DNA from 2 places in the Achromobacter pulmonis genome. Region 2 is predicted to be linked to the other one. Evidence: riboswitches for the same ligand, from Rfam matches in the RefSeq annotation. Region 2 holds a riboswitch; the other holds the start of a gene.
What was found. Region 2 has a riboswitch for glycine ahead of gcvT (glycine cleavage system aminomethyltransferase GcvT). Riboswitches for the same ligand answer to the same signal wherever they lie in the genome.
Positions count from the first base shown of each region.

Region 1 (3,397 bases), 1.4 Mb from region 2:
TGAACGCGCACTGGCTCAATCCCGCCTGCCTGATCCCGCTGGTGGAAGTGAGCCCCGGCCCGCGCACCACCGCGGCTGCCTTGCAGGACCTGCTGGCGGTGTTGCGCCTGGCCGGCAAGACGCCGGTGCAGTGCGCGCCCGCCGCCGGCTACATCGTGCCGCGCATCCAGGCGCTGGCCATGAACGAGGCGGCGCGCATGGTCGAGGAAGGCGTGGCCAGCGCCGAGGACATCGACACCGCCGTGCGGCTGGGCTTCGGCCTGCGCTTCTCGGTGTTGGGCCTGCTGGAGTTCATCGACTGGGGCGGCGGCGACATTCTCTACTATGCCTCGCGCTACCTGTCGGGCGCGCTCGACGCGCGTTTCGCGGCGCCGCCCATCATCGAGCGCAACATGGAACAGGGCCGCAACGGCCTGCGCGAAGGGCAAGGCTTCTACGACTATGCCGGCGTGGATGTGGAGGCGTACAAGCTGCGGCGGCTGGGCGAGCTGTGCGCGCGGCTGGAGATCATGGGGTTGCTGCCGACCTTCGATGGCGCCAAGGCGGCCGCCGCATCCTGAAGGGCGGCCGGCGCCTCGGGTCCGTGGCGTTCAGGGCGCCAGCGTCTTCAACACCTGAAGCGCCAGCCGCACCCGCGCCTCGTTGGGATAGTTGCGGTTGGCCAGGATCACGATGCCGAGCTTGCGCGCCGGCACGAACGCCACGTAGGCGCCGAAGCCATTGGTGGCGCCGGTCTTGTTGATCCACGCTGCCTGCTGCGGCGCCAGCGGCGGCCGCAGCGCCTTGACCGGCAGGGTCTCGAACGCGACCTGGGCGGAATTGCCGTGCACCAGGTCGTCGACCGACACCGGATAGCGGTACTGCTCCCAGATCAGATCCTGCGTCATCGCGCCCAACTGGTAGTAGCCGGTGTGGGTGGCGGCGATCGCGCGCCCCAGCGTGGCGTCGACCGGCGCGGTGCCCAGGTTGATCTCGACGAAATGCAGCATGTCGCGGGCGCTGGACTTCACGCCATAAGCCTCGTTGGCCAGCACGCCGGGATTCACGCGCACCGGCGCGTCCTGCTTGTCGTAGCCCTGGGCGTAGTCAGCCATTTTTCGTGGCGGCACCTCCAGGTAGGTGTCGCGCAGACCCAGCTTGGGAAGCAGATCCTGCTCCAGCGCCGCGACGTAGGGCTGGCCCAATGCCCTCGCGGCCACCACGCCCAGCATGCCGATGCTGGGGTTGGCGTAGGTGCGCTTGGTGCCAGGCGCATACCGCGGCGTCCAGGCCTTGAGGTAGTCCATCAGTTGCGCCGTGTTCTGCACCGCGCCCGGCACTTGCAGGGGAAAGCCGCCGGCGGTGTGCGTGGCCAGGTTTACCAGCGTCAGCCTGGCGAATTCGCTGCCTTGCAGTTCGGGCAGCCATTTGGCGGGGCTGTCGTCCAGCGACAGACGGCCGCTGGCCTGCGCGTAGGCGGCCAGCGTGACGGTGAAGGTCTTGCTGATCGATCCCAGCTCGAACAGGGTGTCGCTGGAGACCGCGCGGCGCGGCTGGCGCGAGGCGTCGCCATAGTTGAAGAAGCGCTGCTCGCCGTTGTGGCTGACGCCGATGGCCATGCCGGCGATGCCGTACTGGCGCATGACCTCGGCGACGGCGGCGTCGACGGCAGCCGTGGCACGATCGGCCTTGGCGGGCATACCGGCTACGGGCGTACCGGCTACGGGCGTACCGGCCCTGGACGGCGCGGTGGCCGGGGAAGCCGTGGCTGGCGCCGCCAGCATGGCGGCCGGCGCCAGGGCCATCACCAGGGCGGAAATCAACAGGGAAATGCGGGGCGTTGCCGGAGCGCGCATGCGGGATCGTCCTATCGCTGGGGCCGGCCCGTGCCGGCGGAGTCGGCGCCCAGTGTAGAGCCAATCCCGCACCACCCTGGTATTAACCCTGGGTCCCGCGCGCGACGGATTTTGGCTATCCTCACCTCGTCGATTCAAAACCCCGCAGAAGAGTCCCGCCCCGTGGCGGGCGCCGACGGAGCAACCGCCCCGGAAACTCTCAGGCAACAGGACTGCGCGGTCTAGACAATCTGGAGAGAGGCGCCTGGCGCCCACCGAAGGGGAACCCGCGCCGCCGCGCCCGGGTGAAGCTCTCAGGTACAGAGACAGATGGGGTGCCACGATCATCGGGTCGTGGCCACGCCATCTGGAGCCATCATGCCCCGCATCGCCATCATCGGCGCCGGTATCACCGGCGTCACGTCCGCCTATGCCTTGAGCAAACTGGGCTACGACGTCACCGTCTACGACCGCCAGCGCTATCCCGCCATGGAGACTTCCTACGCCAACGGCGGCCAGTTGTCCGCCAGCAATGCCGAGGTCTGGAACAGCGCCGCCACCATCATGAAGGGCCTGCGCTGGCTCGGCCGCCATGACGCGCCGCTGCTGCTGAACCCGCGCCCGAGCTGGCACAAGTATTCGTGGCTGGTGCAGTTCATGGGGCAGATCCGCAACTACCGCCAGAACACCATCGCCACCACGCGCATGGCGATCGAGGCGCGCCGGCACCTGTATGCCATGGCCGAGGAAGAAGGCATCGATTTCGACCTGGAGCGCCGCGGCATCCTGCACATCTACCACGACGCCGCCAGCTTCGAGACCGCGCGCCGCGCCAATGCGTTGCTGCGCGAAGGCGGGCTGGATCGGCACGCGGTCACGCCGCAGGAAATCCGCGCCATCGAGCCCACGCTGCGCACGCCCTGCCACGGCGGCTTCTACACGCCGTCCGACGCCACCGGCGACATCCACAAGTTCACCAGTGGGCTGGCGCGAGCCTGCGTGCGCCGCGGCGTGCAGTTCGAGCAGGACGCCGACATCCGCGCCATCAGCCGCGACGGCCGGCCCTACGTGCTGGACGTCGCGCGCGAGGACGGCACGCGGCGCGAGCCGCACGAGACCGACGCCATCGTGATCTGCGCCGGCGCCGCCAGCCGCCGGTTCGCCAGGCAGTTGGGCGACCGGCTGAACATCTATCCGGTCAAGGGCTATTCGATCAGCGTGCACCTGGATGACGCCGATAGCCAGGCCGCCGCGCCCAGCGTGAGCCTGCTGGACGAGGCCGCCAAGATCGTCACCAGCCGCCTGGGCGACCGCTTCCGCGTGGCCGGCACCGCCGAGTTCAACGGTTTCAACCTCGACATCCGCGCCGAACGCATCCAGCCGCTGGTGGACTGGACCCGCCGCCACTTTCCCGGCGTACGCACCGCGCGCGTGGTGCCGTGGTGCGGTCTGCGGCCGATGATGCCCGACATGATGCCGCGCGTGGGACCAGGCAAGCGGCCGGGCGTGTTCTACAACACCGGCCACGGGCACCTGGGTTGGACGCTGTCGGCGGCAACGGCGCAGATGCTGGCGGTGAGCGT
Region 1 is NZ_JAIFOT010000001.1:3,932,286-3,935,682, reverse strand. It holds gene K2W61_RS18100 (3-hydroxybutyryl-CoA dehydrogenase) at 1-560, shown strand, start outside; gene ampC (class C beta-lactamase) at 591-1,835, opposite strand; glycine riboswitch at 1,971-2,060, shown strand; glycine riboswitch at 2,062-2,148, shown strand; gene K2W61_RS18090 (D-amino acid dehydrogenase) at 2,193-3,397, shown strand, end outside.
Region 1: linked by a shared signal. The riboswitch ahead of K2W61_RS18090 (D-amino acid dehydrogenase) and the one ahead of gcvT (glycine cleavage system aminomethyltransferase GcvT) in region 2 are both predicted to bind glycine.

Region 2 (3,397 bases):
TTCGGCGGCGGCGGTGCTTTCATCGAGCAGCGAGGCGTTGGAGATGTCCAGCCCGGTCAGGTCGGCGACCATGGTCTGGTAGTTCAGCAGGGCCTCCAGGCGGCCCTGCGAGATCTCGGGCTGGTACGGCGTGTAGGCCGTGTACCAGGCGGGATTCTCGAGAATGTTGCGCAACACCACATTGGGCGTCTGCGTGCCGTAGTACCCCTGGCCGATGTAATTGCGGAAGACCTTGTTGCGGCCGGCGATCTGCTTCAGTTCGGCCAGCACGTCGGCTTCGCTGCGCGACGGCGGCAGCGCCAGCGGCGCCTGGCTGCGGATCTTGGGCGGCACGACTTCTTCGATCAGGGCGTCCAGGCTGGGGCTGCCGATCGCGGCGAGCATGGCGGCCTGGTCGGCGTCGGAGGGGCCGATGTGGCGGGGAATGAAGTCGGTGTGGGTGTCTAGGGCGCGCGACATGGGAGGGATCTCGGGATGGCGGTGTCGTCGGAGGGACGGACGGTGATGCATGGGCGGGCGGCGGCGCCAGCGCCGCGCCCGCCCCGACGGGCTTAGCCGTTGGCGACGGCTTCGTAGCCGGCCGCGTCCAGCAGCTTGTCGGCATCGGCGGCGTTGACCGGCTTGATCTTGAAGATCCAGGCGGTGAAGGCCGATTCGTTGATCAGGTTGGGGTTGCTTTCGAGTTCGTCGTTGAACGCGACGATTTCGCCGGCCACGGGCGCGTAGATGTCCGAAGCGGCCTTGACCGACTCGACCACGCCGGCGGTCTCGCCCGCGTTCAGCTTGGCGCCGACCTTGACGTCGCCGACGAAGACCAGGTCACCCAGCTGGTCCTGGGCGGTATCGGTGATGCCGACGACGAACACGTCGCCTTCGGCTTTGACCCATTCATGGGACTCGGTGTACTTGCGATCGGTGGGCAGACTCATGGGAGCTCCTGGGGGGATTCGGATGGAGAAAAAGTGTTGCGCGCCTCGCGCCCGCGGCCGCGGCCCCAGGGGGCCGGCCGCCAGCGCGAAGCTTCGAGTTTACGAGTGTTCGACGGCTTTGCCGTTACGGACAAACGGCAGCTTGCAGACCAGGGCGGGCACCCACTTGCCGCGGATGTCGACTTCGACCGTATCGCCGGCGGCCACGCCTTGCGGCAGGCGGGCAAAACCGATCGACACGCCAAGCGTCGGCGACATGGTGCCGCTGGTGAGCTCGCCCATGCCGTGCTTGGTGCGCACCGCCATGTGGGCGCGCATCACGCCGCGCTCCTGCAGCTTCAGGCCGACAAAGGCGGCCGGGGTGGCGAATTGTTCCAGCGCGTCGCGGCCGATGAAGCGGCGCTCGGGGTTCTTCAGCGACACCGTCCAGGTCAGCGCGGCTTCGCCCGGCTGGGTCAGTTCGTCCATGTCCTGGCCGTACAGGTTCATGCCCGCTTCCAGGCGCAGCGTGTCGCGCGCGCCCAGGCCGGCCGGACGCACGCCCTGGGCCGCCAGGTCGCGCCACAACTGCACTGCCTCGGCGGCGGGCAACACGATTTCGAAGCCGTCTTCGCCGGTGTAGCCGGTGCGCGCCACCAGGATGTCGTCGCCGACGCGGGCGGCCACGAACGGGGTCAGCGGCTCGCTGGCCGCCTGCCAGGCCGGACGCGCGGCCCAGACCTTGGCGCGGGCATTGGGGCCCTGCACGGCGATCATGGCCAGGTCGCGGCGCGGCGTGATGGTGACGTCGAACTTGCCGGCCTGCTTGACGCGCTGCATCCAGGCCATGTCCTTGTCGGCGGTGCCGGCATTGACCACCACGCGCCATTGGTCGGCGGCGAAGAAATACACGATCAGGTCGTCGATAACGCCGCCCTGCGGGTTCAGCATGCAGGTGTAGAGCGCCTTGCCGGGCACGGTCAGCTTGGCCACGTCATTGGCCACCAGCCGCTGCAGGAAGGCGTAGGCATCGGGGCCGACGATGTCGGCGTTGAGCATGTGCGAGACGTCGAACATGCCGGCATCCTGGCGCACCGCGTGGTGCTCTTCCAGTTGCGAGCCGTAGGCCAGGGGCATATCCCAGCCGCCGAAATCGACCATGCGGGCGCCGGCGGCGATGTGTTCGTCGGCCAGCGGGGTGCGTTTGAGGGGTGCGGACATGCGCGGGTACTCCGGAGCGGCTGCGGGGCCAGGGTTACGGAATGCCGCCAGGGGACAGATGCCCGCCCAACGGCTGAATTTTCCGCCCCTCTGTCCTTTTGCCTGAGAGTTGCCCCGCGTGGCGGGTTTGCACCTTCGGCGCCTGGTCTGCGCGCGATGCCCTGATGGGTTGCGGCGCCAGGTCTCTCCAGAGTGCTGCTTTGCCGCGTCCACGCGGTGAAAACCGGGACAGGGCAAACATGCGCGGTATGGGATACCTGAGCGATTCCGGGCGAATTGCGCCTTCGGCGGCGACCGGGTGAACGGCCGCTCTCTCCCGCAACATGCGTGACAGCGCCGAAAGCATACCGCGAAACGCCGCCGCGTTGTTGATCGGCGGCCACCGGACGGCCGCCGCCCGCCATGGGCTTCAGCCCAACGCCGTATCCAGCAGCATCATCAGCACGAAGCCCAGCATCAGGCCGCAGGTGGCGTAGACCTCGTGCCCCTTGCGGTGCGATTCGGGAATGATCTCGTGGCTGATCACGAACAGCATGGCGCCGGCGGCAAAGCCCAGCCCCCACGGCAACAAGGCGGCCGACCAGCCCACCACCGCCGCGCCCAGCACCGCGCCGACCGGTTCGACCAGCCCGGACAGCATGCCCAGCGCCACCGCGAACGCGCGCTTGTAGCCGGCCGCGATCAGCGCCACCGCCACCACCAGCCCTTCGGGAATATCCTGGATCGCGATGCCGGTGGCCAGCGCGGTGCCGCGCAGCGGATCGTTGCCGGCGTAACCGACGCCAATGGCCAACCCCTCGGGCAGGTTGTGCAGCGTAATGGCGAAGACGAACAGCCAGGTGCGGCGCAGGCGGTGCGCTTCGATGCCCTCGCGGCCCTTGATGAAGTGTTCGTGCGGCAGCAGCCGGTCCATCAGCAGCAGCGCCGCCGCGCCCAACAGGATGGCGGCGCCCACCGTCAGGCCCGCGCCCCACGGGCCGGCGCCCTGCGATTCGGCCGCCGCGATGCCCGGCGCCACCAGCGAGAAGGCGCTGGCCGCCAGCATCACGCCGGCGCCGAAGCCGAACATGCCGTCCTGCACTTTCTGTGGAATGGTGCGCGCGAACAGGATCGGCAGCGTACCCGCCGCGGTGGCGCCAGCGGCCACCATGCCGCCCAGCAGCGCGTCGGCCACGTGCGGCGCGTGCCCGTTGAAGTAGACCCACATCTGATACAGGCCCAGGCAGGCGACCAGCACCGCCAGCGTCCAGACACTGACGCTGGTGGCC
Region 2 is NZ_JAIFOT010000001.1:2,557,118-2,560,514, reverse strand. It holds gene gcvP (aminomethyl-transferring glycine dehydrogenase) at 1-459, opposite strand, end outside; gene gcvH (glycine cleavage system protein GcvH) at 552-929, opposite strand; gene gcvT (glycine cleavage system aminomethyltransferase GcvT) at 1,029-2,129, opposite strand; glycine riboswitch at 2,210-2,330, opposite strand; glycine riboswitch at 2,364-2,458, opposite strand; gene K2W61_RS11760 (ZIP family metal transporter) at 2,539-3,397, opposite strand, start outside.